Regions from separate parts of the Shewanella vesiculosa genome, predicted to be linked through region 1. Evidence: riboswitches for the same ligand, from Rfam matches in the RefSeq annotation. Region 1 holds a riboswitch; the other holds the start of a gene.

Region 1 (11,449 bases):
GGCTATTTGTTGGGTCTCATCTTGCCAAGCTGCCGTTAGCGCATGGTTTTGAGATTGATATAGGGTGTCGAGTACTTTATCGCCATGACCATCGGTATAACTGTTGGCATCTTCAAATGACCCTTGATAGCTAAAACTTAACGTTTTACTGGCAACGGTGGCATTGACGCCAGCAAGAAAAGCATCATCGGTACTGCGATAACCACTAGAAACATTACCACTGTGCCATGTTACAGCGCCGCTATCAGTGAACAGTGGGTTTAAACTGCTGATTTTTATCACTCCAGCAATATTATCACCGCCAGCACTTACCGGAGAGACTCCCGCGACGACTTGCGTTGAACTGATTTGATTTGCAGATACATATGAGAGCGGCGGGTTCATCTGGTTTGCACATGATGAAGTGATGTCACTACCATCGATAAGGATTTTTATCCGATCGCCCATCATGCCGTTTAAGATGGGTAAGGCTGACACACCGCCAGCCTCAGAGAAATCGACGCCTTGCTTTTTTAAGAGGTTTTCAGCCGAACCTAGTAGGTCTTTATGTGTTGTTTGCTGTCCTTGTACTTTGACATGTTCAACACCTTGGTTGTTTTGTATGTCATTCGATTCAGCTCTTACTTGCGGCGTTATGGCCAGTGTTACTGCCAATGCAATTGATGAGTAAGCCCATGGGGCGTTATTCGTTAATTTAATGGTTTGCATTACTTTGTGAGTCAAAGCTATCACCTTTATTGTTTTTTTATAAACCTTTGATGAGTTAATTTCAAAGGAGATTGTTCACCTTAATAAATTATAACCTGCTAATAAATATGAAGAGTGCGACATGATGTCGCACCTTTATAAATATATGCATCAAGTGTTGAGTGAATACGATAGATAAGGGATAAAGCTAAACTAATGCCGGCATGTTAACTCATAGATGTCATAGCAATAGATGATAGTTAGGGCTTGATATTTTGTTTAAAGCTTGCCTATACTGACGCACATCTTGTCGGAGTGCCATTATGGCTGAGACCGTTTATTCGGGATCCGTTGAACCTGATCAGGCTAGAACCTGCGAAGGAAACAAGCGTAATAATCATTATTATTGGGAAGATAATAACGTTTTAACAAGACAGTAAATGGACGTTTACCTCCGAGTTTTTTATCGGTTTATATGTCCAGTTAAGTTATTACTTTAGTATTTTTTATGTGGTTATTGACGTAAGCGATAGTATTTTTATTGTTTACTGCTGCTATCAACACCTCTCCAGACAAGCAACTCTACTCTTAATAATGAGGTTGCTAATGTCAAATCCAAACCGTCGTCAAACTCGAGCTAATGCTCAACAATTTATTGATACCCTTAAACCGTTACAACATCCTAATTCTGAAAAAGTCTATTTAACGGGTAGTCGTGCAGATATCAACGTCGCTATGCGTCAGGTTAATCAAACTGAAACCGTCATTGGCGGCACCGATGCAAAGCCCATTAAACAAGCCAATCCACCTATCATGGTCTACGACTGTGCGGGCGCTTATTCTGATCCCCTTGCCGACATTAATGTGCGTCAAGGTTTAGCTAAAATCCGTCAAGCATGGATTGATGATCGACAAGATACCGAGCAATTAACCGGTGCAAGTTCAGGTTTTACTCAACAGCGACTTGCTGATGATGGCTTAGATCACTTGCGTTTTGATGCCCTAGTTGCGCCGAAGCGAGCCAAGCCGGGCAAATGCGTGACCCAAATGCATTATGCTCGCCAAGGTATTGTTACCCCTGAAATGGAATACATTGCCATTCGTGAAAACATGGCTCGTGCTGAGGTAACTGACACCGTATTGACTCAAAAGGCACCAGGAGAGGCTTTTGGTGCGCATATTGGTCAGCTGATCACTCCTGAGTTTGTCCGCGATGAAGTCGCTCGAGGTCGAGCGATTATCCCACTCAATATTAACCATCCTGAAACCGAACCTATGATTATTGGGCGTAATTTTTTGGTGAAGGTGAATGCCAATATTGGTAATTCGGCGGTGACATCGTCGATTGAAGAAGAAGTGGAAAAACTGGTGTGGTCAACCCGTTGGGGGGCCGATACCGTCATGGACTTGTCGACCGGACGTTATATCCATGAAACCCGTGAGTGGCTTATCCGTAATTCGCCAGTGCCAATTGGTACTGTGCCGATTTATCAAGCATTAGAAAAGGTTAATGGCGTTGCCGAAGATCTCAGTTGGGCGGTATTTAGAGATACGCTAATAGAGCAAGCCGAGCAGGGCGTAGATTATTTTACCATCCATGCTGGGGTATTATTGCGTTATGTACCTATGACCGCCAAACGCCTTACCGGTATTGTGTCGCGTGGCGGTTCAATTATGGCTAAGTGGTGTTTAAGCCACCATCAAGAAAGTTTCTTATATGAGCATTTTCGCGATATTTGCCAGATTTGCGCCCAATACGATGTGTCCTTGTCGTTAGGCGATGGTATGCGCCCCGGTTCAATTGCCGATGCCAATGATGAAGCGCAATTTGCGGAATTAGAAACCTTAGGCGAATTGGTTAAAATTGCATGGGAATATGATGTGCAAACCATCATCGAAGGCCCTGGTCATGTGCCAATGCAGTTGATTAAAGTCAATATGGAAAAGCAATTAGTTCTTTGTGATGAAGCGCCTTTTTACACCTTAGGCCCACAAACTACCGATATCGCGCCGGGTTATGATCACTTCACCTCAGGGATTGGCGCTGCCATGATGGCTTGGTATGGCGTGGCGATGTTGTGTTACGTCACTCCCAAAGAACACTTAGGCTTACCTAACAAAGAAGATGTAAAACAAGGCTTAATTGCCTACAAGATTGCAGCTCATGCTGCTGATGTCGCTAAAGGTCATCCAGGTGCACAAGTGCGTGATAATGCGTTATCCAAAGCCCGCTTTGAATTCCGTTGGGAAGATCAATACAACCTAGGCCTTGATCCTGATACCGCTCGTGCTTACCACGACGAATCGTTACCACAAGAATCAGCAAAAGTGGCTCATTTTTGTTCAATGTGTGGGCCTAAATTTTGCTCGATGAAAATAACCCACGAAGTGCGTGAATATGCCGCGAATCTTCAACAAGCAGAAGCACTTAAGATTGAGGTCTCTGCCGCCAGTGCTTATCAAACTCAACCTATGGCTCAAGCCATAAATCCGTCCGAGGCTATGGTGCAAAAGTCGGCTGAGTTCAAAGCGTCGGGATCGGCACTGTATCACGCCGTCAAACCAGCAGCACAAGTTGATACCGACTTAGCGGTAGAGGTTGAATAACTATCATGAATTCATCGACATTTGTCAGTGAATCCATAATGCAAACCCCACCGATTGTCTGGACCATAGCCGGTTCAGACAGTGGTGGTGGTGCGGGGATTCAAGCTGATTTACTCACCATGCAAGACTTGTCATGTCACGGGTGTAGCGTAATAACCACATTAACTGCGCAAAACTCAGTCAGTGTCAGTCTTGTTGAAACTGTTTCTGAATCCATGTTACTGGCTCAGTTGACCAGCTTATGTGCAGATCTGCCGCCGGTAGCGATTAAAATTGGCCTGTTGGCATCCCAAGCACAGGTATACATACTGGCTGATTGGTTAACCCAGATACGATCTAGACTAATTATGGCTCCTTTTGTGGTGCTTGATCCTGTGATGGTCGCCAGCAGTGGTGCCAGCTTTAATCCTATGGATCTCGATTTTAGTCCTCTGATTGGCTTAATTGACTTATTAACCCCTAATCAACATGAGTTAGGGCGTTTATGTCATCATTGCGTTTTAGCGCAACATCGAAATGATAACCTTAATCTTGAATCATCGCTTGAGAACGATCCCATCAGTACTCTGCAACTGCAGATGATTAACGACGCTAAGTGGTTATCAAATATATTTAAATGCCATGTACTTGCCAAAGGTGGTGATGCTCATTGGCAGCACGATGCGACAGATATTTATGTCAGTACAAGCGTACCAGGTGCCAGTGTTGCACACAGTAATGCCGTGTTTATGTTAAGCAGTCAGCGGATAGTCACTAATAACAATCATGGCAGTGGTTGCACTTTATCATCTGCAATAGCATGTTTTATTGCCCATGACTTAGTGATCCATGATGCTATTGTGTTGGCAAAAGCTTATGTCAATAAGGGCTTAGCATTAGGTTTCAGTCTAGGGCAAGGTCCTGGGGTTTTAGCCCGTACCGGTTGGCCCGATGATTTACAGGCTATGCCGTTAATCAAGTTGATTACATCAGACAATCTCGCTCAAGCTTCGTTTAAACACACAGCCCATAATGACTTTAAATCGCGGCTAAAACCACTCGGTATTTATCCTGTTGTTGATGATCTAAATATACTCAAACAGCTGCTATCAGCTGGCTGCAAAACCATTCAATATCGCACTAAACTCGATAGCGACACTTGTTCGGATAGTCTGCAGCGATTAACACTCGAAACTAATATTATTGAGGTGATTAAACTGGGCCGAGAGTTTCATGCTCAGTTATTTATCAATGATCATTGGCAACTGGCGCTTAAACACGGTGCGTTTGGGGTTCACTTAGGCCAAGAAGATTTGGCGACTGCAGATTTAGCCGCGATAGCTGCAGCTGGAATGGCATTAGGATTATCGAGCCACAGTTATTTTGAAGCCTTATTAGCTCACCAACACTCACCTTCCTATATTGCACTAGGGCATATTTTTGCTACCACCACGAAACAAATGCCATCAGCCCCCCAAGGGATCACTAAGCTTACACGTTATGTCAGCTTATTTTCGCGTCATTATCCAACGGTAGCGATTGGCGGAATCAATCTCAGTAATCTTGAGGTCATTGCCATGACTGGGGTGGGTGATGTTGCGGTTGTCAGAGCCGTGAGCGCTGCTGCAGATCCCGCTAAAGCTTATCAAGCGTTAAATCATAAGTGGTTACAGTTGACGCGATCATTATCGAAACCGAGTGTCTCTGCGGAGGTGAGATGAATATACTATCGGATCAGCAGTATATCCAGTACTCACGCACCATGTTACTCAGTGATATTGGCGAGACTGGCCAACTCGCCATTATGAATAGTTCGGTCGTCATTATTGGCATGGGCGGATTAGGGCATCTAGTCGCTCATTACCTCGCGGCGGCAGGTGTTCAGCATATGTTGTTGATTGACCATGATGTTATTGAACTATCAAACTTGCCACGGCAGCTATTATTCACTGCCGCAGATATTGGCCAAACCAAAGTTGCTGTTACTAAAAGAGTGCTTAATCGTGCTTACCCTGAAATCAACATCGATACTATCGCGGAAAAAGTTACTGCCCAGCATTTTTATCAGCTTATCAAGCGAAAAGTAACCAAGCCTCTGGTATTTGACTGCACTGATAATTTCAAGACACGGCAGCTTATTAATCAACTCTGCGTTGAACAGAAATTGACGTTGGTTAGTGGCGCAATCAGTGGCTATCAAGGACAACTATTTTGTATTGATTTTTCAGACTCAGGCTCTAATTCACACCCAAATAGCGGCTGTTATCGTTGTTTATATCCACTTGATATGACGATTACGCAAAATTGTACTCGAGCAGGAGTGCTAGGGCCTGCTGTGGGTATTATCGCCAGTATGCAAGCGCTGGTGGGCCTTCAGCACATCTGCAATACCTTTACCCAATACGGTGTTCTACATTGCTTTAATGCTAAAAACTTACATTGGCAGCATGCCCACATGAGCCAAGATCCAGAGTGTGCAGTATGTCATCAACAGTCAGTCACTCAGCTTTCGGAGCAGCCCAATGACGCATATTAATTGCCACTCTCAGATTGCCTTGCAACTCAATGGGGTCGAACAAATCGTTCGGGCTAATTTGAATTTGGCCGAATTACTGATTTTAAGTGATCTACCAACTCAAGCGGTCGCCATAGTCGTCAACGATAGTGTTGTACCACGAAGCCGATGGGTGCACGTATTGTGTCAAGCGAACGATAATATTACGGTTTTTTCTGCCGTTGCTGGAGGTTAATAATGTTAACGATAGCCGATCATCAATTTTCGTCTCGATTATTCACCGGGACGGGAAAGTTTTCAGATCACAACACTATGTTACAAGCTATAAACAGTTCGGGATCGCAGTTAGTTACCTTGGCGATGAAGCGGATTGATTTAACCCGCGGCCATGACAATTTACTCGGGCCGCTGCAAAGTATGGGGGTAAAGTTATTACCTAATACCGCGGGTGCGCGCAATGCCAAAGAAGCTATTTTTGCTGCCGAACTGGCTTATGAAATGCTTGGCACTAAATGGATTAAACTTGAAATTCATCCAGATCCTAAATATCTCATGCCAGATCCTATTGAAACATTGATCGCGGCTCAACAATTATGCGAGCAAGGCTATATTGTCATGCCTTATGTGCATGCCGATCCTGTGTTATGTCGCCGATTAGAAGAAGTCGGCTGCGCCGCAGTGATGCCTCTTGGTAGCCCCATTGGCAGTAACCAAGGCCTAGCCACGGAAACCTTTTTACGCATTATCATCGAACAAGCCAGCATACCTGTGATCATTGATGCTGGAATTGGTGCCCCCTCGCAAGCCTGCAGAGCAATGGAAATGGGGGCAGCAGCCGTATTGGTTAATACCGCGATTGCAAGTAGTGCTTATCCTCAGCAAATGGCGAAATGCTTTGCTGATGCGGTCGCGACAGGAAGACAAGCCTTTCTTGCAGGTTTAGGGGCTGTGAACCATCACGCCGATGCAACCAGTCCATTAACCGGATTTCTGACAGAAGCATCAATCAATTCACTGACGCAGTCAGTGAACATCAAGGAGGGTTAGCATGTCATATTCAAGCGTATTTACGCAATTAGCCCCCGATGCATTATCGATGAAATTGTATTCGACTACCGCCAAAGACGTTGAATTGGCTTTGCAAAATCCAAACGGCAATCTTGATAGCTTGTTGGCACTATTATCTCCTGCCGCAATGCCATATATTGAACCGATGGCGCAGCAAGCAGTTCAGCTGACTCGAAAGCGATTCGGTGCCAATATCGGTCTTTTCTTACCCTTGTATTTATCAAATCTGTGCGCCAATGAATGTGATTATTGTGGCTTTAGCATGAGCAATAAGGTTAAGCGTAAAACCCTTAACAGTGATGAACTCACAGCAGAAATGGCTATTATCAAACAACGTGGCTTCGATTCGATATTGCTGGTGTCTGGTGAACACGAAACTAAAGTTGGAATGGGGTATTTTGAGTCGGTGTTACCGTTAGTTAGTAAGGCTTTTAATTACGTGGCAATGGAAGTTCAACCATTGGAAACAGAACAATATCAGCGTCTTGGTAAGTTAGGTGTTGATGCCGTTATGGTATACCAAGAAACTTACCGGCCTCAAACTTATGCAAAACATCATACTCGCGGTAAAAAACAAGATTTCGTTTATCGCTTAGATACCCCAGATCGAGTCGCAAAAGCAGGGATCGATAAAATAGGTTTAGGGGTATTACTTGGGTTAGATGATTGGCGACTCGATGCATTATTAATGGGGTATCATCTTGATTATCTAGAAAAAACCTACTGGCGTAATCGTTACAGTATTTCATTACCTCGCTTACGTCCATGTACTGGTGGTATTTCACCTAAGGTTGAATTAACCGATGCCGGATTAGTGCAATTGATCTGTGCATTTAGGTTGTTTAATCCGCAACTTGAAATCAGTTTATCAACACGTGAACTGCCGTCGTTAAGAGATAATTTACTGCCACTTGGAATTACTCACATGAGTGCCGGAAGTTCAACCCAACCAGGAGGCTACATGACACCTGACAGCCAACTTGATCAATTTGAGATCAGTGATAATCGCTCTGCAGAGCAAGTGATAATCCAAATGAGGCGACGAGGATTGAATCCCGTATGGAAAGATTGGGAGATGGGCTGGAATAATGATTAAAGTTTAAGATTGGTTTGCTTATAAACTGTACATATTAGTCGGTTTAGATCATACTAAATGAAAGTTTTTATGATCAGGAGTCGTCATTATGCAAGTTCAATCAGCGTATTCATCTGGTTTACAAGGTTTACAAAGTGCTCAGCAAGGTTTAGCGCAAGCAACAACATCTGTAGCAACGCCAGATCAGCAAAAGCCAGCAGTCGCTAATGCATCAACTCAAGATACTGTGACACTTAGTTCACGTGCAGTTGATCAAACTGACACCACAGCAGCTTTAGTCTCTGCAACTCAATCATCGAATCAAGCTCAAGCTTCAACACGAGTGATTGAAGAGGCTTCTGAAACAGTGGGCAGTTTGATTGATATAGAAGTGTAAACATGAGTGCGCCAATGGTTTCTGCTAACATTGGTTCATTCATTAATGCTGCCCATCACAATACAATATCCGCAGCAGCTATTCACACCAGTAGCGTTGCAAACAACAGTCTTAAAATCACTGCTATTGAAACTACTAGTCATATCAAACCCACTAGTATTAATCCAATCAGTACCAAGTCTATCAATACTGATACTGCTGTCGGTCAAAATTCCACTTCTCAACAACACGCTTATCAGCCACAAACGGCTCAAGCTACAGCGAGTCAAACTGCTGCAATAGACAAAACTCAATCTTATAAAATTGTCGGTTCTGATCCACTTAATAGTTATAACCTAAAGAGCGGTCCTGCGAATCTGGCTGGCGTATTGAATAATTCATCCGTGCCAGTACAGGCAGGCATCACACTTGCTGAAAAATCAGTCAGTGCAGATGTTACAACTAATATTTCAAGTGATGCGGCAAATACGCAACAGCCAGTGGTTAGAACTATTGCGGCAACAAATGACACAGTAGCGGATCCCTTTGCTGCTGAGTCTGATTCACAATCAGCTCCTCAGGCCTCAAATAATCAAGATGAAACAGCTAAACAGCAAGTTGAGCAACAGATTGTAAAAAAGCAACAGCAAATAGAACAAGCTCAAACAAAGCAGATTGAACAACTTGTACAACGAGATACCGAAGTTAAAACTCACGAACAAGCTCATGCAGCAGTGGGTGGTAGTTTAACTCAGAGCCCTAGTTATCAATATGAAAAAGGGCCAGACGGCCGGCGTTATGCCGTAGAAGGTGAGGTGAGTATTGATGTGTCGCCTGTTTCAGGCGATCCTAAAGCAACATTAAGTAAAATGCAGAAGGTATATGCGGCAGCGATGGCGCCAGTGCAACCATCAATGGCAGATATTCGTGTGGCTGCGCAAGCGCTACAAAACATGAATGAAGCAAATAAACAGTTGATACAAGACCGCCAGCAAGATACTGGTTCAACACTGAATAATCAAACCTCAGCTGAGAGCGGCAATATTTTTACTCGCGCACAGAATCAACAGCCATTGACTCCAGCAACTAACTCAAACAACTCTATCGCGCCAAATAGTAGTGTTTTGAAAATAGACGCTGATAACGCAAATATCAATTCATCGTCGTCTAACCGTCCTGTATCTGCGGCACAGGATAATGAGGCACTGGTTAATAATGGTCTTGCTAATAATACAGTTACAAATAATGCGGTGACAAATAATAACAGTAATGCCGAACGAGACTCTAGTCGTCAAATACAAACGTCTTTATCTTCATCAGAACGCGACCAATATCAATCGATTGAAATTTATGTGTAGTACTTCAGCACCTCCTGCTGATTTAATCCATTCAACCTGTTCACGATCAACTCAAACATTGGCTCATCTGTTAATCGGAATGTGAAATTCGTATTATAAATTGTATTGTGAGTATCTTCAGTGACTTAACAAATAGCCTCTGCTGCTCAGCATTAGCCATTAAAGGGTAAATCATGTTGTTTCAAAATGAGGCTTTCTAATAATTTACAGGCGGGTCCTTGTTGATCTCGATTGGGAATGACCAAGTTAAGCATTATTTTGCGCTGATAACTGCCACGTAAATGTAAGCGGATAAGCTGTTTATTGGCAATTTCTTGTTCAACTAAAAAGCTAGGTATCCAACAAAAGCCAATATTACGGGCCAGAATACTCTTTGCTTCATGAAAGTTCGAGACGGTCCAACGTTGTTCTGCTTTTAACCACCCAATATCATTACTGGCATTTATTCCGGTATCTTTAATGACAATTTGTAGGTGCTGGGCTAATTGCTTGTCATCTTCAATTAAAGTCAGTGTTGCCAGAGGATGATCTGGATGGCAAACCAGTTCAAAACTTAATTCACATAATGGTTCAGATATATGGCCTTTAGGTGCGGTGGCACAAATAGCAATATCAGCTTGATTATTATTGATAAGTTCGTGGGTTCCGGAAATAACAGAATCAATAATGGTTACCCGAGTACCACGGCTGTCCGGTAAAAACTCTCTCAATGATTCCACAAGATTGTCCATTGGGTAAACAATTTCTCTGGCAATAGTGAGGTTAGGTTCCCAACCTTGGCCTAAATTTGAGGCCAGTTGTTCAAGTTCTTCAACAGATTGAGTTAGGTGGCGAGAGCGACGTAATAACACTTCACCTTGCTCAGTTAAATATGCTTTTCGACCTTTGACTTCGAGTAGATTGATCCCCAATTGATGTTGTAACTTGGCCACGGCATGATTTAACGATGATTGGCTTTTGTTGAGTTTTTCTGCCGCTTGAGCATAGCCGCCAAAATCAACAACAGCTTGGACTATTCGCCATTGTTCTAAGGTTGATTTTGCTCTGCTCATTAAGTGCTCTCTTTATTGTTGGCTGAAATGAAGGAAACTAGCGTAATTTTTATCATAAAAAAGGCAAATGCACTGCAGCATTTGCCTCAAATGTATCTTGGCTAGTATTGAGTGTTATTTAGCATTGTTCAGAGAAGCTTTAGGCTTCACTAATTTTGGTAAGTACTTTTTAGTACTCGCAATATTATTTAAATACGGACCTTTGTGTAATGTTTCAGGCCAATTTAATAACATCATTGCTAGTACGTTTCTGTGTTCACCAGAAGATAATTCAGCTTTGCCATGTGGTGACGGGATCATCATGATTTTTGGATCATATGCCGCAATCACGTGTTGTTTCACTTTATCCACAACTGGATTATCGCCGTTACCCGTAATTAAGAAACTAATCCCAACTTCAGTAATAATATCTTCAGTCGTGTCGGTCAGAATACGATCAATATTTTTCTCAAAGTAATTTAAAATCCACTGATATTCTTTTGGATCGACAGGGTGTTGATAATACTCGCTGGCAGAAAAAATAAAGTGAGTCATACCATAGACTTTGTTTTTATATTGGCCTTTTTTGAGTTTATCATCATTGCTATCTGGATAGGTTTTAATAAAAGCTTGTTTGTAAGCTTGGTAATAGTCGCCAACGCCGATTTGTTTGGCCCAATATACATAGTTGATTAACTGCGCGGCCCAAGCCTTAATCATTTTTGTATCAGTGAAAGCAGGTTCTAAATTAGC
Region 2 (11,449 bases), on a different contig from region 1:
GAGGTAACAGATCTGGCATAACAAAATCGAAAATACGATACCAATGAGCTTTTGCCATTGAGACTTGTTCAAGCCATAACTCTGGCGTCATGGTCTGCTGATTGGTTAAGCTTGATAATAATGACAGTTGATCACGATAACGTGGCAACTCTTGCTGGCGATGCCAGACGAGAAAAGACTCAACAATGAGATCAAATTTGTCTTGTTGCTCTGAGGTTAAGTCTACGTATTCTTCAACTTCCCACTCAATCGCCCAATCCAAAAAGAAGTAACTTACTTTAGTTGAGCAGCCAACAAAAAATAAACTACTTAACAGCAGGATAATTAATTTTTTAGACACAAATGATTCCCTTTGCAAAACTTATCTTATTTGTACGTTATCAGGGCATATTAGCAAGTCATTAATGTAAAATATTTTGTAAAGTAATGTATGTATTGTGTGGATTTTTGTGGTTCTTTGGCGGCCATTAATAATGCCCACATCGCTGAAAATAGCCAAAAACAATTGATGGCTGCTGGTAATGCCGCTTTAGCTGCAGCAACATCTGTAAGATTAGAGGTTTGGCAATACTGCAAGATAACGCTATCAACTAATTGATTTACTTGCCTTGATGATAACTCATGTGTGGCGATCACACTGGCTAAATCAAATAACGGATGACTGGCCACCGCGTATTCATAATCAATGCATAATAAGCGCTGCGATTGATGACCGCTGAGTAGTAAATTATGCGGGGTCAAATCTCGATGACAAAAAGCAGGCAGCAACACACAAGCCTCCAGCTGCGATAACCACTGTCGAACAAGGCCATTTAAGCGCAATAATTGCTGCCAAGCGTGTTGCCACTGCAAATTGGTTTGAGATGCACTTAATGAGTCTAATTGATGTGCGTATTGTTGCCACTGAGTGCTCACAGTCATACTTTTATTCGGTATGGGTAATCCACTGAGCGTTCGAAATAATTCGCTTAATAAAGGCACCGCATCCACTGCTGTAATCTGCGTCTTTGTTGCTTGTCGAATCGATGCCTGACCACGCATTGTAAACAAGATCGACCAATCCATGTTTTGCTGATCAATAAACTCACTTAAATATATTTGATTATTATCACTGACCCAAATCAGGGCCGGTGCAATGTTAGCTGCCATCGCGACTTGCCAACAGGCCACTTCAAGCTTTCTATCACACCAATTACTGTGAGCTTGATTGACTCTTAATACCTTATCGCCATCGTTACAACAGAGCTTAATATTAATATTGCTCATGCCTGTATTAAAAACCATTACCGCCGTACATTGTGCAGCAAGTTGCTGAAACAATGGGACTGGCATCGTTTGCTCAATCATATCAAGTATCTCATTAGGCAGAGATAACAAGGCTTGTGGCATCTGATATTTACTCTATTAAAAAGGGAAAGTGGTTGGCTATGCGCCAACCACTTCTTGGATGGTATTCTGTTGCTGTATTATATTGTGACGATATTTCTTGCGCCACATGATGTAGCCACCCAAGGCCATCGCGACATATAAAACAAACAGCCCAGAGGTCAACATCAAGCCTTTTTGGAAGTACAAATAGATAGACACAAAATCAATGACTACCCAATAAAGCCAGTTCTCCAACACTTTTTTGGCGACTAAGTAGGTTGTTACTACCGCAAAACACGTGGTTGCCGCGTCAACATAGGGAAATGCTGCCGAGGTATAATTGGCCATAACATACCCCACCAGCATAGAAACCAATGATGTTACGCTAATCACAACGGCATGAGCACTCCAAGACCAACTGGTTATATTCAGCTGGTGAGTATCTATGGTGTGATGAGTATTATTATGTGAATCAATATTGTGGGAATTTCTATGCTGCAAGTCTGGTACATGTAACCACAACCAATAACCGTATACCGCCATCCCCATGTAATAGATATTGAGCACCGATTCCATCAACAAGGAAACATTCCAAAATAATACCGTGTAAATCGCAGTGCTAACGAATGCGGCAGACCAGCACCAAATATTGGTCTTCATCGCCAGAATTAAGTAAGCCAAGGCTAACATAACCGCAATCGCCTCCCAAAACGTCATTAATGACGCCTCACTCAAGGCTTGTTGCAGCGTTAACAATAAATCATTCATGAATGTTATTCGCTATGTGCAAGGTCAAGTTCACCACCGATAAATTTACACACGAACACAGCCTTGCCCCATTTCTGATGAGCCGCTTGCATTTCAATGGCTAGCATCGACATTACATCCGCATACTCGCCACACACCTGTGTTGCCATCGCATTAGTGACTCGTTCAATACTGCTATAACTATCTAGTCTGCCGATAAACCACTTAATCGGATCAAGATAATTTTCATTCAACGGATACATGCTGATTTCTGCTGTTAATTTCATGTTAATTCCTTAATTAACACCGCTGTAAATTAAGTTACAGCGGCCTTGTTTAATTACATAAATTGGACTTCTAAGGTCACACCTAACTGGCGAGGGTCACCGTAACGAATATATTGTTTATCTACCCAGCCTTGATCTGGCTCGTTGCCAAAGTAAAAACCACGCACGCCATACTGCTCATCAAACACATTACGGCCCCATAAATAAGCCGACCAAGTTGGCGTTTCATAACCTACACGGGCATTATAAATGGTATAAGCATCTGACTTGGACTCGTTGCTGTCTGAGTAATAAAACTGACTTTTACCACTGGCATTCACGTTGGCAAACCAACCAGAGTCAGCAACATAGGTCATACCGGCACTGTAGGTAACGTTAGGTGAATGAGCCAGTTCACGGCCAGACAAATCGACAGTTGAGCCATATTTATCGCTGTATTGATATTGACCATATTCGGTTTCTAACCAACCAAAGCTGCCATAAAACTCAATATTCTCGGTTAAATACCATTTAGCATCGAGTTCTGCACCATAGTTATTCGAGCTACCTGCATTTTCAGTAAATAGAATAAACCGTTGGGGGCTATCGGGATCTTGTAACGACGCGGCGACTTGTTGATCTTGGCGATCCATATAAAATAACGCAAATGTAGAATCGACTTCACCGTCAAACCAGCTCGATTTTAAGCCCAATTCATAGTTATATAGGATCTCAGTATCGAACTCTTTTTTGTCTGATAATTGAGCTGGTAATGTCATATTAAAACCACCCGCTTTATAACCGCGGGCAATACGTACATAGGCATTGTGGTCAGCATTAATGGCTTTTGATAACGCAATATGCCCGCCCCACATATCTTCTGATGGGGCGAAATTATCTTCATTACTGTCACTATAATCACTGTCACGACGTTCAAGTCGAAGTCCTGTAGACAATAAATATTCATCACCTAAATGGCTGTCTAATTGAGCAAATACCGCATAATTGGTCGCATCGTAACTGGACTGCAGCACTTCATCTGGATAAGTGTTGTACTCTGAATACAAGTCATTATCTTCTTGTAAATTCATCGCATACACGCCAACTAACCAGTCGGTGCTGCCGGCGAAAATACGCCCAGCGGTTTTTGACGATAGACGAAATTCTTGGGTAAAGGTTTTACGGTCGCCCTTTTTATCCCAGGTATAATCGTAAACACAAGGTTCGCTGCCATTAACGGCACCAGAGTCATCATAAGCTGCACATTGTTTGCTTGCCCAATATTCTGGATTAGCCCAATCGCCATCATAACCATTATGGTGGTCGGTTTGCGCAAACGAGGTTAACGACGTGAAATCAAATGTTGGTATACCAGAATAAATAAATTTAATCCCAGCACCGGAGGTTTTTTGCGTATCAACGCCAGGTTGGTCAGTTAAAGTATTGCTGGGATTATTGTCTAATGTCCACACATCGTAGCCATTATCAAAGTTTGCATGTAACAAGGTTAAATCAACTTGCAAATCGTCAGTCGCATACCAACGTAACTTCGCTCTGGCAGTCAATTCGTCACGCTCATTGGTATCGTCGCGATTAAGATAAAGATTGTCACGATAACCATTTTGGTTATGTTGCTCTAACGATACCCGGTAGAGTAGTTTGCCTGAATCATTAAGCGGGCCGGAGCTGAATCCTGACAGAGTGCGCAGGTTATCGTCACCTAAGCTGACTTTTGCGCCATGCTCAAACGACTCTGTAGGATCGTTACTTTTTAGGTAAATTAATCCGGCTAATGCGTTGGCACCATACTGAGTCCCCTGTGGACCACGCAACACTTCAACCTGTTGCATGTCGTACATACTCGATACCATGCCAAGGCCTGATAGATCGATGTCATCGACCACAAAACCAACTGATGAGTTAGGTGCACCTTGATATTGCTCTTGCTCACCAACACCTCGAATTTGGAAGTATTTAGGTCGAGAGCTACCACCAGACCAATTAAAGTTAGCAATCGAATTGAGCACATCTTCAAAATGCTGTGCGCCTTCATCTTCTAATTGTTGCGCATCAATAACGGTGACACTGGAGGGCATTTTCTCAAGGCTGATATTACTAAAATCAGCATTAACGACAATGACTTCCATTTTTTCATATTCAGGTGTTACGCGTTCAACATCAGCGGTTTTAGCCATAGCAATAGGTGAGCTTATGGCTGTAATCACCGCTAAGGCAATGGGGGTGTGATGTAATCTAATAGAATTTTTCGTGAACATAGGACCTCAAATAGTAATTTTGAGATCCGGCAAGAGTAGCGAATAAGAGGTGCACCGAGTTATAGTGTGGCCCATTCCTACGCCGGTATAAGCCGGATCAGGTTCTAAGGGTTCGTCATACAGACATCTCAGTTCAGGTTTTACTGAACACCCCTTGGCGGTCTCGATTATAAACTAACTTCAATATGAATACACGAGCAGTGACACAATTTGATAACTCAACAATGCAATTAATTAACCCTCACACTAAATCACATCGATTATTGTCATAAATAAGCTTAAAGCTAATGATAATGGAGTCTAATTGGAGAATGCTTGCCTCACATAGACCTCAAATCGGGTGACTTGCGAATTGGGCGCAACCGCACCGACTTGTAACTGCTGCTTGCCATGTAACTTAACTGATTTCCAGCTGCTTGCTTCATCTTCAACGGTAAATCCACTCGCATCGAACCAAGTGAATTTGTATTGAATACGCAAATCAGTACTCGATTGGCTTTGAATCAATGCTGACGCTTTGATTAAGTCCGCGACCATAAGTGATGAAACATCGGTCACGTTAACGTCACGAGCAAATGAGGTATTATCAACCCTAAGTTGGCCACTAGAATTAGCAGAGATACCCGCAGTATTATGCGCACAAGCCGAAAGTAACAGCGCAGAAGCGATAAGACATAGTAATGATGTTTTCATACAATATTCCCTTAATAAATAGATGCAATTGAACTTGTCTCTAACACAGCAGCACATCATGACTAATCCAGTAGAAAATGTGCTCGTGCTGTCGCAATCAGCTGCTTGCGGTTGGTTTGCCAACAGTTCATGCTGACGTTTGCTACTCTACGACCTTGGCGAGTAATTTTGCATTCAGCAAAGGTGTCTTGATGCAAACCTGCGCGTAAATAATCAATTGAAAAATCGACAATTTTAGGCACTTTCTTAGCTTGCATAAACACCATTAACTGCACAATAGCTGACATTTCCATAAACCCAGCAAGCACACCACCGTGAATAGCAGGTAATATAGGATTACCAATATTGTCATCTTTAGCGGGTAATTTAAATACCATTTCATCGCCAAAACGCGCCACAGACATACCTATAAATTGTGAGTAAGGTACTTTTTCAAGAAGATAACTATAATCATTTAACTCTATGGCCCGTTTGACCACATCTTGAACATCTAAACCCGTTTGCGTACTGATATTGCTTGGTTCACTCATGATTTCGTCTCCGGCAAATTACCCATTAATGCTTGCCGAAACGATTCACCAACCATTTCTGGGCTAATGCGCATAAACGATCCCACAGCGTGAGCAATAGGTTCATCAATACTGTCTTGGTAAGCTATCGCGCGGGTAAAAGCCACGCTTGGCGATAATCGATAGCATTCTGCAAACCCATAAACCGATTTATGCGGCTCAGCAGGTTTCATGTAATCGACCCGTAAATCCAGTGTCGGTGACAATTCTAACGATTGATATTTTTTTAATATTGCACATACCACTGCCGTGCCACAGGCGGTGTCTATTAGGGTGGTAATCACCCCGCCATGGATCACCCCGGTGTCAGGATAACCAATGATGTCTTGGCTGTAAGGTAACTCAATAAGCACGTGATGCTCACTGGCCTCTTGGACAGTAAGCCCTAAACGGCGGCATTGAGCTAACTGATTAACAAATCGACTGGCCACTTCGGTTAACGGAAAAAAATCGCTGTTGATTTTCATTAGTCACGACTCAGCATTGGGCCTAACGGCTTACCGCCCAAAAGATGTATATGGATATGATAAACCTCTTGGCCAGCGTGTTTATTACAATTCATAATTAATCGATAACCGTCTTGTGCAATACCGGCTTCATCAGCAAGTTTAGCCGCGACCGTCATCATCCGGCCTAATGCTTGTTCATCAGAGGCCTTAACGTCATTAGTCGTGGCGATTAGATGGTTAGGAATAATCAAAATATGGGTAGGAGCTTGCGGTGCAATATCCCTAAATGCAGTAACTAAATCATCTTGATATAAAATATCCGCTGGAATTTCACGACGAATAATTTTGCTAAATATGGTTTCTTCAGCCATTTTGGGGCCCTCATTAAATAACTGCATTGTTGCTTTTGATAATACTATCAATTCTTTGAACTATCACTCCAGTAAAACCGCTCATTATGGATAATCTTTTGCTCAAAATGGGATTCGTTTGCTTAACGTCGGCATTTTTGGCAGCATTGTCGATTATAGCTCAATCGTTTTGATTGTGACTCGCCTACTTATTCGGAATTCTTTATGCATTACCATATCCATGCGATCGATCCAAAAGCACACTTATTTGAAGTCACGTTAACTGTCTCTGAAGCATCTCCATCACAAGTTTTTTGTTTACCCGCTTGGCTACCCGGTAGCTACATGATCCGCGATTTTGCTAAAAACATAATTGACATTGATGCTAAAGAAAATCAACAACCGCTATCCGTTACTCAATTAGACAAACAAACCTGGCAGTTAAATAATCAGGGTAGCCATATTACCTTATGCTACCAAATTTATGCTTGGGACTTGTCTGTCCGCACTGCACATTTGGACACTAATCATGGCTTCTTCAATGGCAGTAGTGTGTTTTTAGCCGCCAAAGGGCTGGAATCTCAATCTCATAGAGTCACAATTGCAACACCAGCACTAGCTGAATTATCCCATTGGACCTTGGCCACCAGCATGACTCGAACCACTGGCGAGCAATTCGGCTTTGGTGATTTTAGCGCGGAAAACTATGACGACTTAATCGATCATCCGGTTGAAATGGGCGAGCTAACCATAGAGACATTTTATGTAGCCGGCGTGCCTCACGATATCGTATTAAGTGGTAAGCATAGAGCCAACATGGCTCGCTTAGCCAAAGACCTTAAAGCCATATGCGAATACCAAATCAATTTATTTGGCACGCCAGCTCCTTTTGAACGCTATGTATTTATGACCACTGTTTTAGACAATGGTTTTGGTGGCTTAGAGCATAAAGCCTCAACTGCACTAATGTGTTCACGTAATGATTTACCTCAGTCATTAGAAGCACCAGTCGATAAAGGTTACCGCACTTATTTGTCACTGTGCAGCCATGAATACTTTCACTCATGGAATGTGAAACGAATTAAACCGGCTGAATTTAGCCCATTTGATTTATCGCAAGAGTCTTACACAGAGCAACTATGGGCATATGAGGGGATTACTTCGTACTATGATGATTTAATTACCTTTAAATCTCAATGTATTGATCAAGCCGCTTACCTTACCTTGCTTAGCCAAATTATGACCCGAGTATATAGAGGTCAAGGTCGTTTTAAGCAAACCCTAAAACAGTCAAGTTTTAATGCTTGGACCAAGTTTTATAAGCAAGATGAAAATGCCGCTAATGCCATTGTCAGCTATTACACCAAAGGGGCACTATTTGGGTTATTTTTAGATTTAACCCTTCGCATTGAAACCCAGGGGCAAAAAAGTTTAGACGATGTTATGCGTCAGCTTTGGCAACAATACGGCTTAACCGGTGTCGGTACCGATCCGCTCAGCCATCAACGGATTGTTGAAACCATCCTAAAACGTCCATGTGATGATGTATTTGCTTACCTCAATAGCTGTGATGATATACCGCTTGAAGCCTTACTGGCTCAGGTTGGGGTGTCTATGACGCTTCGAGCAAGCGAAGGTAACACAGATTTAGGTGGCGGTGATGCTAAAGGCTTTAACATTGGCTTTGGTGCTAGAACAAAAACGGAATCATTGGGCTTAAAAGTGTTGAGCGTCATCCAACACAGTCCGGCCCATCAAGCGGGTCTTAGTGCGGGTGATTTATTAATTGCAGCAGATAATTTACAAGTTACAGCACAATTTGAACAGCAATTGCAAAGCTTGACTGTTGGTGAGCAAATCAGCCTACACTGGTTTAGACGTGATGAACTGATGCAAGGAACCTTGCCAATTAGTGAAGCCGCTTTAGATACTATTTCCCTTAGCATCAAAGATGCATCTAAAATATCATTGTGGCTTGGTTAATCACTCAAAAATAAAAAGAGGTATCTCTGAATACCTCTTTTTATCTTGTGTTTTTTCGCCATATGATGAACCGACAAGCAAGTGCTTATAACCTTACTTCATGCATGTGAGTTTGCGCCCAAGCAATTGCTTGGCCACGACTAGACACACCGATTTTTCTAAAGGCGCGATATAAATGCGTTTTGATGGTTGATTCACTTACAAATAATTGGTTAGCTATGTCTAAATTGGTACTGCCAGTTAGCAAAGTTTGTAGCACTTCACGTTCGCGGATTGTTAACTGCTCATTATCATCATGATTATCATCGTCCACCATTGAACGTAATAAATCCTGAGGTATGACTCTTCGACCTTTCATTATGTCATTTAAACCAATGCTAATTTCTGCAAGGCTGCTATCAGTATAAAACACCCCTATCGTTAAAGGATGAATAAGGAATCGGGTATCAAGCTGCTTAGGGAAATTGATAAACACAGTATGAATGGAGCAATATTCACGTTCAATCAGGCGTTGTAATTGATAGGCTTGTTGTAAATCGATGGTTGATAGGTCAAAAAAAACTATCACAATCGGTTCAACTGCTAACATTTTAGCCATATTGCTAGGCTGGGTTTTAGTTAATTTAACCAAAAACTCTTGTGGCCATCGGCAATCGAGCAAATCGACTAATAACTCAGACCTCGATACTATCATCCAATTTACGACTTTAAACATTTGATACACTCCATGTGATTAAATCAACAGCCTTCAATGCTAAACCTATATTCAAACAAGGTAATACTAACAACCATGGCCTCGTCTGCATATCAGTCAAAAGAATAATGAAAACAATCAAAAATAGACCTTAATACTAGTGCTTAGTACTGATTGGCGATTGATTATTGACGTTATCTCATTCTAGTTAACTTGATTGAAGAATGCCTAACTTTAAGCTAATAAAATAAAAATGACGTGACAGTTTTGAGCCATTATCTCCACTAGCCCAGTCAAATTGACACGGCTAAGTCATATAAAAACGTTATTGAGATTACTTATCTAGATGATGGTTAATGAGCAGAAAAGGTCTATGCCAGGACCACTTTTGATAAGCGTAACTTGATTGGATACTCTTTATTCAGTGACAAGAAGATATTTCTAGCAACAATAACACGGTAACATTCGTCTAATAGAAACAAAAATACCGACAAAATGTCGGTATTTTTTGCCATCAAAGATAGCTTATTTTGCTGTACGACCATCATCATGGCATGTATCACATGTTGGTTTATCACCTACTTTGGCTTCATGTGGTGCATGACAATCTGCGCACATTAAGACACCATCATGTGGTTTATGATTTTCGTCCATTTCGGCTAGTGTGCCATGACAACTTTGACATTGTTCAAATTCATAAGCACCATCAGCAGACGGTTCTTCATTAGCATGACAGTTTTCACAACCACCCATCTCAACGTGAAACTCTGCGAGCGTCTGATCAGCAGCAAATGATGCAGAAGACATCATCATTACCGCAAAACCAGCCGCAAACAATGTGCTTAGTAGTTTATTGTTCACTATTCATTCCTCCAATTTAGCGTATGCCCACATTCTTTTTATCTGACGCGGGTCATCACACTGCAGCACAACACTTTACTTATGGCTTACTCAACAACCTAGTTTATAAATGATTTACCAACGATTTATTAAACAACTTATAAAATAGTCTAAAATTGATGGGCAATATAAACTTAGTTAATCAATCCACTTTAAGCAAAATTAATTTAGATGGAATGATAATAGCAGCGTTAATACTTTGAATATGTGCGCTACATCATGTAACTCGATGGTTTTTATTCAATAAATTTACTAGCATTAAAAAGACGAACGCAGATAAATGACGATTTACTTATTTATCGTCAATAAAAAAGCCCCGATAAAAATCGGAGCTTTTTACTGTAATAGCACTTTATTACAACAAATTAAGAATACTAATCACGCGATTTTTCCAGACGAGCAAGTAAACTAGAGGTATCCCAGCGGTTACCTTTCATGGCCTGAACCTCTGAGTAAAACTGATCAACTAACGCAGCTACGGGTAAATGGCTGCCATTGCGACGAGCTTCATCGAGGGCAATGCCTAAATCTTTACGCATCCAATCAATAGCAAAACCAAAATCGTATTTACCTTGCCACATGGTTTGATAGCGGTTTTCCATCTGCCAACTTTGCGCTGCACCTTTGCTGATGACCTCAATCACTTTCAAGCCATCTAAACCGGCACTTTTAGCAAAATGAAGTCCTTCCGCTAAACCTTGCACCACACCAGCAATACAGATTTGGTTAACCATTTTGGTTAATTGTCCCGCACCGACAGGCCCCAATAGCTCAGCGCAACGACTATACGCTTCAATAACAGGCTTAACTGTATCAAAATGCGCTTGCTCGCCACCCATCATTACCGTTAATACACCATTCTCGGCACCCGCTTGACCACCAGAAACAGGCGCATCTAAAAAAGCGATACTTAGCGGCTCAATATATGCAGCAATTTCACGGGCAACATCGGCAGAAGCCGTAGTATGGTCAACTAAAATGGCCCCCGCATGCATGCCATGAACGACACCATGTTCACCTAAGACGACCTGGCGTAAGTCATCATCATTACCCACACAGGTAAAAACAATATCTTGACCTTTAGCTGCATCTTTTGGCGTATCTGCAGCCTTACCACCATGCTGTTCAACCCATTGTTGAGCTTTACTGGCAGT

What was found. A riboswitch is a leader RNA that binds a small molecule or an ion and turns the genes downstream of it on or off. The one in region 1 is predicted to bind thiamine pyrophosphate.
Region 2: another riboswitch for thiamine pyrophosphate. It lies ahead of GW828_RS01975 (TonB-dependent receptor); the one in region 1 lies ahead of thiC (phosphomethylpyrimidine synthase ThiC).

Annotation. Positions count from the first base shown of each region.
Region 1 covers NZ_JAACSD010000007.1:70,572-82,020, forward strand. Annotated here, with positions in the region: gene GW828_RS08485 (TonB-dependent receptor plug domain-containing protein) at 1-708, opposite strand, end outside; TPP riboswitch at 989-1,088, shown strand; gene thiC (phosphomethylpyrimidine synthase ThiC) at 1,294-3,294, shown strand; gene thiE (thiamine phosphate synthase) at 3,300-4,994, shown strand; gene GW828_RS08500 (HesA/MoeB/ThiF family protein) at 4,991-5,809, shown strand; gene thiS (sulfur carrier protein ThiS) at 5,796-6,023, shown strand; gene GW828_RS08510 (thiazole synthase) at 6,026-6,835, shown strand; gene thiH (2-iminoacetate synthase ThiH) at 6,837-7,952, shown strand; gene GW828_RS08520 (chemotaxis protein) at 8,041-8,328, shown strand; gene GW828_RS08525 (putative metalloprotease CJM1_0395 family protein) at 8,331-9,665, shown strand; gene GW828_RS08530 (LysR family transcriptional regulator) at 9,818-10,717, opposite strand; gene GW828_RS08535 (DUF3541 domain-containing protein) at 10,832-11,449, opposite strand, start outside.
Region 2 covers NZ_JAACSD010000003.1:447,209-458,657, forward strand. Annotated here, with positions in the region: gene GW828_RS01955 (DUF6279 family lipoprotein) at 1-340, opposite strand, end outside; gene GW828_RS01960 (phosphotransferase) at 391-1,347, opposite strand; gene pnuC (nicotinamide riboside transporter PnuC) at 1,426-2,136, opposite strand; gene GW828_RS01970 (hypothetical protein) at 2,142-2,402, opposite strand; gene GW828_RS01975 (TonB-dependent receptor) at 2,456-4,657, opposite strand; TPP riboswitch at 4,715-4,822, opposite strand; gene GW828_RS01980 (YcfL family putative periplasmic lipoprotein) at 4,958-5,350, opposite strand; gene GW828_RS01985 (PaaI family thioesterase) at 5,413-5,880, opposite strand; gene GW828_RS01990 (PaaI family thioesterase) at 5,877-6,386, opposite strand; gene hinT (purine nucleoside phosphoramidase) at 6,386-6,739, opposite strand; gene GW828_RS02000 (M61 family metallopeptidase) at 6,944-8,701, shown strand; gene GW828_RS02005 (LuxR C-terminal-related transcriptional regulator) at 8,787-9,416, opposite strand; gene cctA (tetraheme c-type cytochrome CctA) at 9,921-10,256, opposite strand; gene GW828_RS02015 (NAD(P)-dependent oxidoreductase) at 10,670-11,449, opposite strand, start outside.